DNA from 2 places in the Streptomyces sp. NPDC006294 genome. Region 1 is predicted to be linked to the other one. Evidence: riboswitches for the same ligand, from Rfam matches in the RefSeq annotation. Region 1 holds a riboswitch; the other holds the start of a gene.

The links. Region 1 has a riboswitch for cyclic di-AMP ahead of ACFYOP_RS21740 (C40 family peptidase). Riboswitches for the same ligand answer to the same signal wherever they lie in the genome.
Positions count from the first base shown of each region.
Region 2: it holds a riboswitch for cyclic di-AMP, as region 1 does, so the genes downstream of both, ACFYOP_RS27265 (M23 family metallopeptidase) here and ACFYOP_RS21740 (C40 family peptidase) in region 1, are expected to answer to the same signal.

Region 1 is NZ_JBIAHV010000011.1:293,006-296,450, reverse strand. Features, by position in the region: gene ACFYOP_RS21745 (LysE family translocator) at 133-762, shown strand; gene ACFYOP_RS21740 (C40 family peptidase) at 795-1,271, opposite strand; cyclic di-AMP (ydaO/yuaA leader) riboswitch at 1,275-1,437, opposite strand; partial or broken gene ACFYOP_RS21735 (hypothetical protein) at 1,774-2,088, opposite strand; partial or broken gene ACFYOP_RS21730 (ClpP family protease) at 2,096-2,515, opposite strand; gene ACFYOP_RS21725 (ABC transporter permease) at 2,600-3,445, opposite strand, start outside.
Region 2 is NZ_JBIAHV010000017.1:77,322-80,766, forward strand. Features, by position in the region: gene ACFYOP_RS27260 (GntR family transcriptional regulator) at 1-42, opposite strand, end outside; gene ACFYOP_RS27265 (M23 family metallopeptidase) at 278-1,060, opposite strand; cyclic di-AMP (ydaO/yuaA leader) riboswitch at 1,073-1,235, opposite strand; gene ACFYOP_RS27270 (pitrilysin family protein) at 1,476-2,843, opposite strand; gene ACFYOP_RS27275 (pitrilysin family protein) at 2,861-3,445, opposite strand, start outside.

The DNA.
Region 1 (3,445 bases):
CCCCTACCCGAAAGCTGACGACCAGCGACGTCTCATCATCCCAACTGAAAAGCGGAGGTTAAGCGTTGCTTCAGACCTGCCTGCAAGGATTGCACGTACTCGTTAAGGCCCCGGACGGTCCAGTCTGGGGCCATGGACGTACAGCTGATCGCCTTCCTCGGGGTCGCCGCGGGCATGGTCGCCATGCCCGGAGCGGACTTCACCGTCGTCGTACGCAACGCGATCACCTCGCGGCACGCCGGCGTCGCCTGCGCGGTGGGCGTCGCGGCCGGTCTGCTCGTCCACACGGCGCTGGCCGTCGCGGGGCTCGCGGCCCTCCTCGCGACGGTGCCCCTGCTGTACCGGACGCTGCAGATCGCCGGCGGCGCGTACGTGCTGTACCTGGGCGTCCGCGCGCTGCGGACCGCGCTCCGTGCGCGGCCGGACGCCCCCGAGCTCGAGGGCGCGACCGTGAGCGGCGTCGGACGGGGCCTGCGGCAGGGCTTCCTCACCAACGTGCTCAACCCGAAGGCGCCGGTGCTCTTTCTGAGCCTGCTTCCGCAGTTCGTTCCCGACGGCGCCGCGGTGCTGCCGCGCACCCTGCTGCTGGCGGGCATCGTCGTGCTGCTGGCGCTGATCTGGTTCCCGGTAGTGGCGCTGCTGGTCGACCGGCTCGGCCGGTGGCTGCGCAGGCCGCGCACCGCCCGCGCCGTCGAGGGCGCGTCCGGCGGTGCGCTGACCGTGCTCGGCGCGACGCTGCTGGTCCAGTCGACGGCGCACTGACAGCGCGCCACCGCGAGGGAACTGCCGGGGTGTCAGCGCACCCGGCCGTACTTGACGCTCCGCGTCCAGATCTTGGCCAGGCGGACCACGTCCCCGGTCTTCGGCGAGTGCCAGATCCTGCCGTTCCCGGCGTAGATCCCCACGTGGTACACGGCACCGCCGGAATGGAAGAACACCAGGTCACCGTGCCGGCGGTCGGAGGCGGAGATGTGCCGGGTCCGGTTGTACTGCTGCTGTGCGGTCCGGGGCAGTATCTTCCCGGCCTTCTGGTACGAGTAGAGCGTCAGCCCGGAGCAGTCGAAGCGGTTGGGGCCCGTGGCGCCGTACCGGTACGGCGATCCCTGCTTCGACGCCGCCACCTTGAGCGCCTTGCTCGCGTGGCTGCTGATCGCGTGGGCCGGCGTGGCGCCGCCCGGGGCGAGGAGTGTGCCGCCCACGGCGGCGATCGTCAGTGCCGATACGGCGCCCGCCCGGGAGAAGAGGAGCGGGAGATGAATCTGCGCAGTCATGCGCAACCCTTCGTCAGCCGCCTGTGAAGGGTGACCTGTCGGGTTCGGACCGGCGAAGACGCCCGGCCGCCGAAGCGGCTTCACCCCAAGGCGTGTCCGGGAGCCGGTCACGCCGTACTGCTCGGGTCCTCCACTCCTGCCGATGCACTTCCGTCGACCAGACGTCCGGCGCGGCGGCAGGACTCAGCGTCCGCCCGGACCGCCCCGTCGAGGTGACGGGGGCTTGTCGTCCCACGGATCGTTACCCACCCATGTCCGGTTTCCGAGTTGAAACGGCTTTTGTGAAGCTGATCACGACTGGCCCTTTCGGGTGGGCAGGACTGTCGGGCCGCTTTTCCCGTGACCCGGAAACATGGTCGTACCAGCGGCGAAGCAGTCGACTGCGCCAGATCGGTGGCCGCGTGGCGCAAGTCGCACGAGAGGCAACAACTTCGGCGAAGCTCCACCGAACGGGCGACGAATGCCGCTGGCCGGGCGGCGGTTGGCGGCAGCAGAGCGACCGTCAACTTCTCGAAACCGGCGGCACGGTCACCCGTTTCGCCCTGCGCTCACCGTCGGGTACGCGCAACGCCTCGGTGAGCGTGTGCGTGTGCGTGTACACCTCGCTCTCGCCCGTACGCGCATGAGCGTCAGGGCCTCCTTGAGTGCGCCCGCCCCCGCCCGACCAGCGCCTGCGCGGCGCGCAGGGCCGAGTAGGGGTGGGGGGAGCGGGCCGGGTTGTCCGGCCGACCAGGTCGAGGACTTCGAGGTAAAAGTCGACGAACTCGGCCTCGGCGCGCGTGAGAGCGGGCAGCGGTGGCAGTTCGGGCGGCAGCATGCCCGGCTCACCTCCCGGCGGGGGAGGGCGCGGCCGAGCTCCTGCGGGAGGCGATGACGTGATCGATCAGGCCGTACTCGCTGGCCGCCGACGCGTCGAACACCTTGTCCCGCTCCAGGTCGCCGGCGATACGCCCCGGAGTCTGTCCGGTGTGGCGCACGAGCATCCCGGCCAGTTGTTCGCGCAGCCGCAGCAACTCGGCGGCGTGGATCTCCAGATCGGACGGCTGTCCGCGCAACGGCTCCTGGTACGAGGGCTGCTGCATCACGACGCGGGCACCCGGCAGCGCCATCCGCTTCCCCGGCGCACCGGCGGCGAGCAGCGCGGTCGCGACCGAGGCGGCCCGGCCGAGGCGGGTGGTCGCCACGTCGCAGGTGATCACCTGCATCGTGTCGTAAACGGTGGCCATGGCGCTCAGCGATCCGCCGCGGCCAGGACTCTCCGCGACCGCACAGCAGAAGACCGCGCGTCCCCGTCCGCTACAGCGGGGACGCGCGGCCCGTTCGCGGGGTCAGGCGGCCGGGACGGCGGAGGGGCGGGGTGACGCACCCGCCGGGGCCGGGGCCGGGGAGCGGCGGTGGGCGACGAGTACCGCGGTCAGGCCCAGGGCCGCCCATACGGACAGCGTCAGCAGTGCCGCGGCCCCGCCGCTGCCGTCGAAGTACGCCACCGAGCGCATCAGTGTCGCGCCCGCGCCCGGCGGCAGCCACTGGCCGAGGTCCCCGACCGGCCCGGGGAGCAGTTCCGGTGCGGACGACGCGCCGGAGAACGGGTTGCCGAGCAGCACCATCACCAGGGCTCCGGCCCCGATGCCCGGCGTGCCGAGCAGGGCGGCCAGCCCGGCGACGGGTGCGCCGACCGCGGCGACCGTGAGGCTCAGCGCGCCCGCCTCCGCCCACCAGCCGCCGTCGAGCACGCCGAGCCAGCTGTGGGCGATCGCCGTGGCGGTGATGCCGACCAGGACGGCCGCGCCGGCGAGCGCACCGGCGGCCCGGGTGCCGCGCAGGCCCAGCAGGGTCACCAGCGCGCCGGCCGCGACGCCGCCGAGGACCAGCGGCAGGACGCTCGCGGGGAGCGCGCTGCCCCGCGGGTCGCCGGCCGGGAGGGGCGCGAGGTCCGTCACCCGCACCTCGGCGCCCGGCGGGGCCTGCGCCGTCACCGCCTGCTCCAGCAGCTGGGCGACGGCGGGGCCGCCTCCGGTGGCGATCAGCAGCTTCGGGCCCTCGGGCGCGGCGACCACGGCCCCGTATACGACCCGGTCCTCGATCGCGGTCCTGGCGGCGGCCTCGTCCTCGTAGCGGTGGACGTCGAAGGCGCCGCCGCGCTCTTCGAAGCGCTGCTCGAGCTGACCCGCGGC
Region 2 (3,445 bases), on a different contig from region 1:
GTCGCGGATCGCCGTGCATACCGAGTGCGCGGGAATACGCATGACCGAACCTCCGCCTTGATCCGAGCGAAACGCAGCCGTTGGACGTGTCTTCCCGTGACTCTATTGCAATGTGCGCCGTTTTCCGACGGCGGCCGGAAAACCATGGAAATCTCTTGGCACGCACGGCAATCACGGAATGGCGGAAACGGCACGGAATAGGCCGAAGGCCCCCGGCGGGGGGCCGGGGGCCTTGCGAGCGGGTGCGACGGGCCGGCCGCACGGGGGGGCGCCGGGGTCAGACGGCGACGCCGTGCGAGCGCAGATAGGCGACCGGGTCGATGTCGGAGCCGTACTCGGCCGTGGTCCGCGCCTCGAAGTGCAGGTGCGGCCCTGTCGAGTTGCCGGTCGAGCCGGAGAGGCCGATCTGCTGGCCGGGCGTGACCTGCTGGCCGGCGAAGACGCCGATCGACGACAGGTGGCCGTACTGCGTGTAGGTGCCGTCGTTCATCCGGATCACGACGCTGTTGCCGTACGCGCCGTCCCAGCCGGCCTCGACGACGGTGCCGGAGCCCACGGCCACGACGGAACTGCCGGACGGGGCGCGGAAGTCGACGCCGGAGTGGGAGCCGGAGGACCACAGGGCGCCGCCGGTCTTGTAGCCGGTGGTCACGAAGGAGCCGGCGATGGGGAGCTGGAAGGAGTTCAGCCGCCTGCGCTCGGCCTCACGGGCGGCGCGCTCCTCGGCCTCGCGGGCCTCCTTGGCGCGCGCCTCCGCCTTGCGCTTGGCCTCCGCCGCGGCCTTCTCCCGCGCACGGGCCTGGGCGGCGGCCTCCTCGGCCTCCTGCTTCTGCGCGGCGGCCTGGTCGGCTATCTCGTCGGCGAGCGAGCCCATGGTGATGATCTGGGTGAGGCCGGTGTCCTCGACGGAGAGGGCGGCAGCGTCTGCGGCGAGAGCCGGGGAGGCGAGGGTTCCGACGACGCCGGTGGTGGCGAGTGCGGCGGCGCCGGCCAGTTTCGCGCTCCTGCGCGTCAGGCGGCTCTGGGCACGATGCTTCCCGGTGGCACGGGTGAACGCCATGGAGAGGCTGATCCTTTCCTTCCTTCTCGCCTACCGGGTTAGCTGACGGGTTCGGAGCAGGAAGGTCTCCTACGGGCGCCTCCGCTCGGGCGAAGGCGTCCGATTCACCCCAGGGACTGATTGGGTCCCCGGCTCCCCAGGCTCGCGCCTGACGGGGACTCGGCGATGACTGCCCGACGCCGCGGGCGCGACGATCTTCAGACGAACAGCCGGACCGACGCTAGGCATCTCGTCCGTCAATCGCCAAACCAACAGCCCGTTTTGTAGCGCATGCCACAGGGCAGACAGACAACCTCTCCCGCAAAACGGGCATACGACGGAACCCCGGCAAACGCTCCGAAGCCGGGGTTCCACTTGTCCGCGCCTGACAGGCGATCCGCCGCTTTCCGCCTTCTGCCCGATCGGCGGCTTCCGTTCAGCCCGTGACAACCGTCACTTCGCCGATGCCGAGCGCCTTGACGGGCTCGGCGATCTGCGACGCGTCGCCGACGAGCACCGTGACCAGCCGGTCCACCGGGAAGGCGTTGACCACGGCCGCGGTCGCCTCCACCGTGCCGGTCTCCGCCAGCCGTACGTACAACTGGGCCTGGTAGTCGTCCGGGAGGTGCTGCTCGACCTGGTCGGCCAGGGTGCCCGCGACGGAGGCCGCCGTCTCGTACTTCAGCGGGGCGACGCCCACCAGGTTCTGCACGGCGACGTCACGTTCGGCGTCGGTGAGGCCCTCGGCCGCGAGCGTACGGAGCACCTTCCACAGGTCCTCCAGCGCGGGGCCGGTGTTGGGCGTGTCCACGGAGCCGCTGATGGCGAGCATGGCCGCGCCCGAGCCGTCCGGCGCGGAGAGCAGCACCTGGCCGAAGGCCCGTACGCCGTAGGTGTAGCCCTTCTCCTCGCGCAGCACGCGGTCGAGGCGGGAGGTGAGGGTGCCGCCGAGGCAGTACGTGCCGAGCACCTGGGCGGGCCAGACGCGGTCGTGGCGGTCCGCCCCGACCCGGCCGATGAGCACCTGGGTCTGCACGGCCCCGGGACGGTCCACGACGATCACGCGGCCGGTGTCGTCGGCGGTGATCGCGGGCACCGGGTGCGGCGCGGCCTTGTCGCCCGTCCAGGTGCCCAGCGAGTCGCCGAGCACGGCGTCCAGGTCGACGCCGGTGAGGTCGCCGACGATCACGGCGGTCGCCGTCGCGGGGCGCACATGGGCCTCGAAGAAGGCGCGCACGGCCGCGGCGTCGATCCGGGCCACCGTCTCCTCGGTGCCCTGGCGGGGGCGCGAGACGCGCAGCGCGGCCGGGAAGAGCTCCTTGGAGAGCTGCTTGGCGGCGCGGCGGCCCGGGTTCGCCGTCTCGTGCGGGATCTCGTCGAGGCGGTTGCGGACCAGCCGCTCGACCTCGCTCTCCGCGAAGGCGGGGGTCCGCAGCGCCTCGGCGAGCAGACCCAGCGCCTTGGGGAGCCGGGAGACCGGGACCTCCAGCGACACCCGGACGCCGGGGTGGTCGGCGTGGGCGTCCAGAGTGGCGCCGCAGCGCTCCAGTTCGGCGGCGAACTCCTCCGCGGAGTGCTGGTCGGTGCCCTCCGACAAGGCGCGCGCCATGATCGTGGCGACGCCGTCGAGGCCCTCGGGCTCGGCGTCCAGCGGGGCATCGAGGCAGACCTCGACCGCCACGACCTGCTGGCCGGGCCGGTGGCAGCGCAGCACCGTCAGGCCGTTGTCGAGCGTGCCGCGCTCGGGGGCCGGGAAGGCCCAGGGCCGGGCGGTGCCCGGAGCCGGCTGCGGGTGGAAGTCCATGGTCACGGCAGCGTCGCTCACTGGTCCGTCCCTTCGTGCTCGTGTCCGTCGGCCGCTTCGGTCTCTTCCGCGGCGACAGGTTCGTAGACCAGCACCGCCCTGTTCTCGGGGTGCAGGCGCTCCTTCGCGACCGCCCGCACCTCCTCCGCGGTGATGTCGAGCACCCGCGTGACGGCGCTGAGCGCCAGCTGCGGGTCGCCGAACAGCACCGCGTAGCGGCAGAGTTCGTCGGCGCGGCCCGACACCGTGCCGAGCCGGTCCAGCCACTCGCGCTCCAGCTGGGCCTGGGCCCGCTCCATCTCCTCCTCCGTCGGACCCTCGGCCGCGAAGCGCGCCAGCTCCTCGTCGACGGCCGACTCGATCCCGGGGACCTCGACGCCGCCGGAGGTCTTGACGTCCAGCCAGCCCATCGACGGGGCGCCGGCCAGCCGCAGCAGGCCGAACCCGGCCGCGACGGCGGTCCGGTCGCGGCGCACCAGGCGGTTGTGGAGCCGGGAGGACTCCCCGCCGCCGAGGACGGTCAGCGCCAGGTCCGCGGCGTCGCACTCGCGGGTGCCGTCGTGCGGCAGACGGTAGGCGGCCATCAGGGCGCGGGCCGGGAC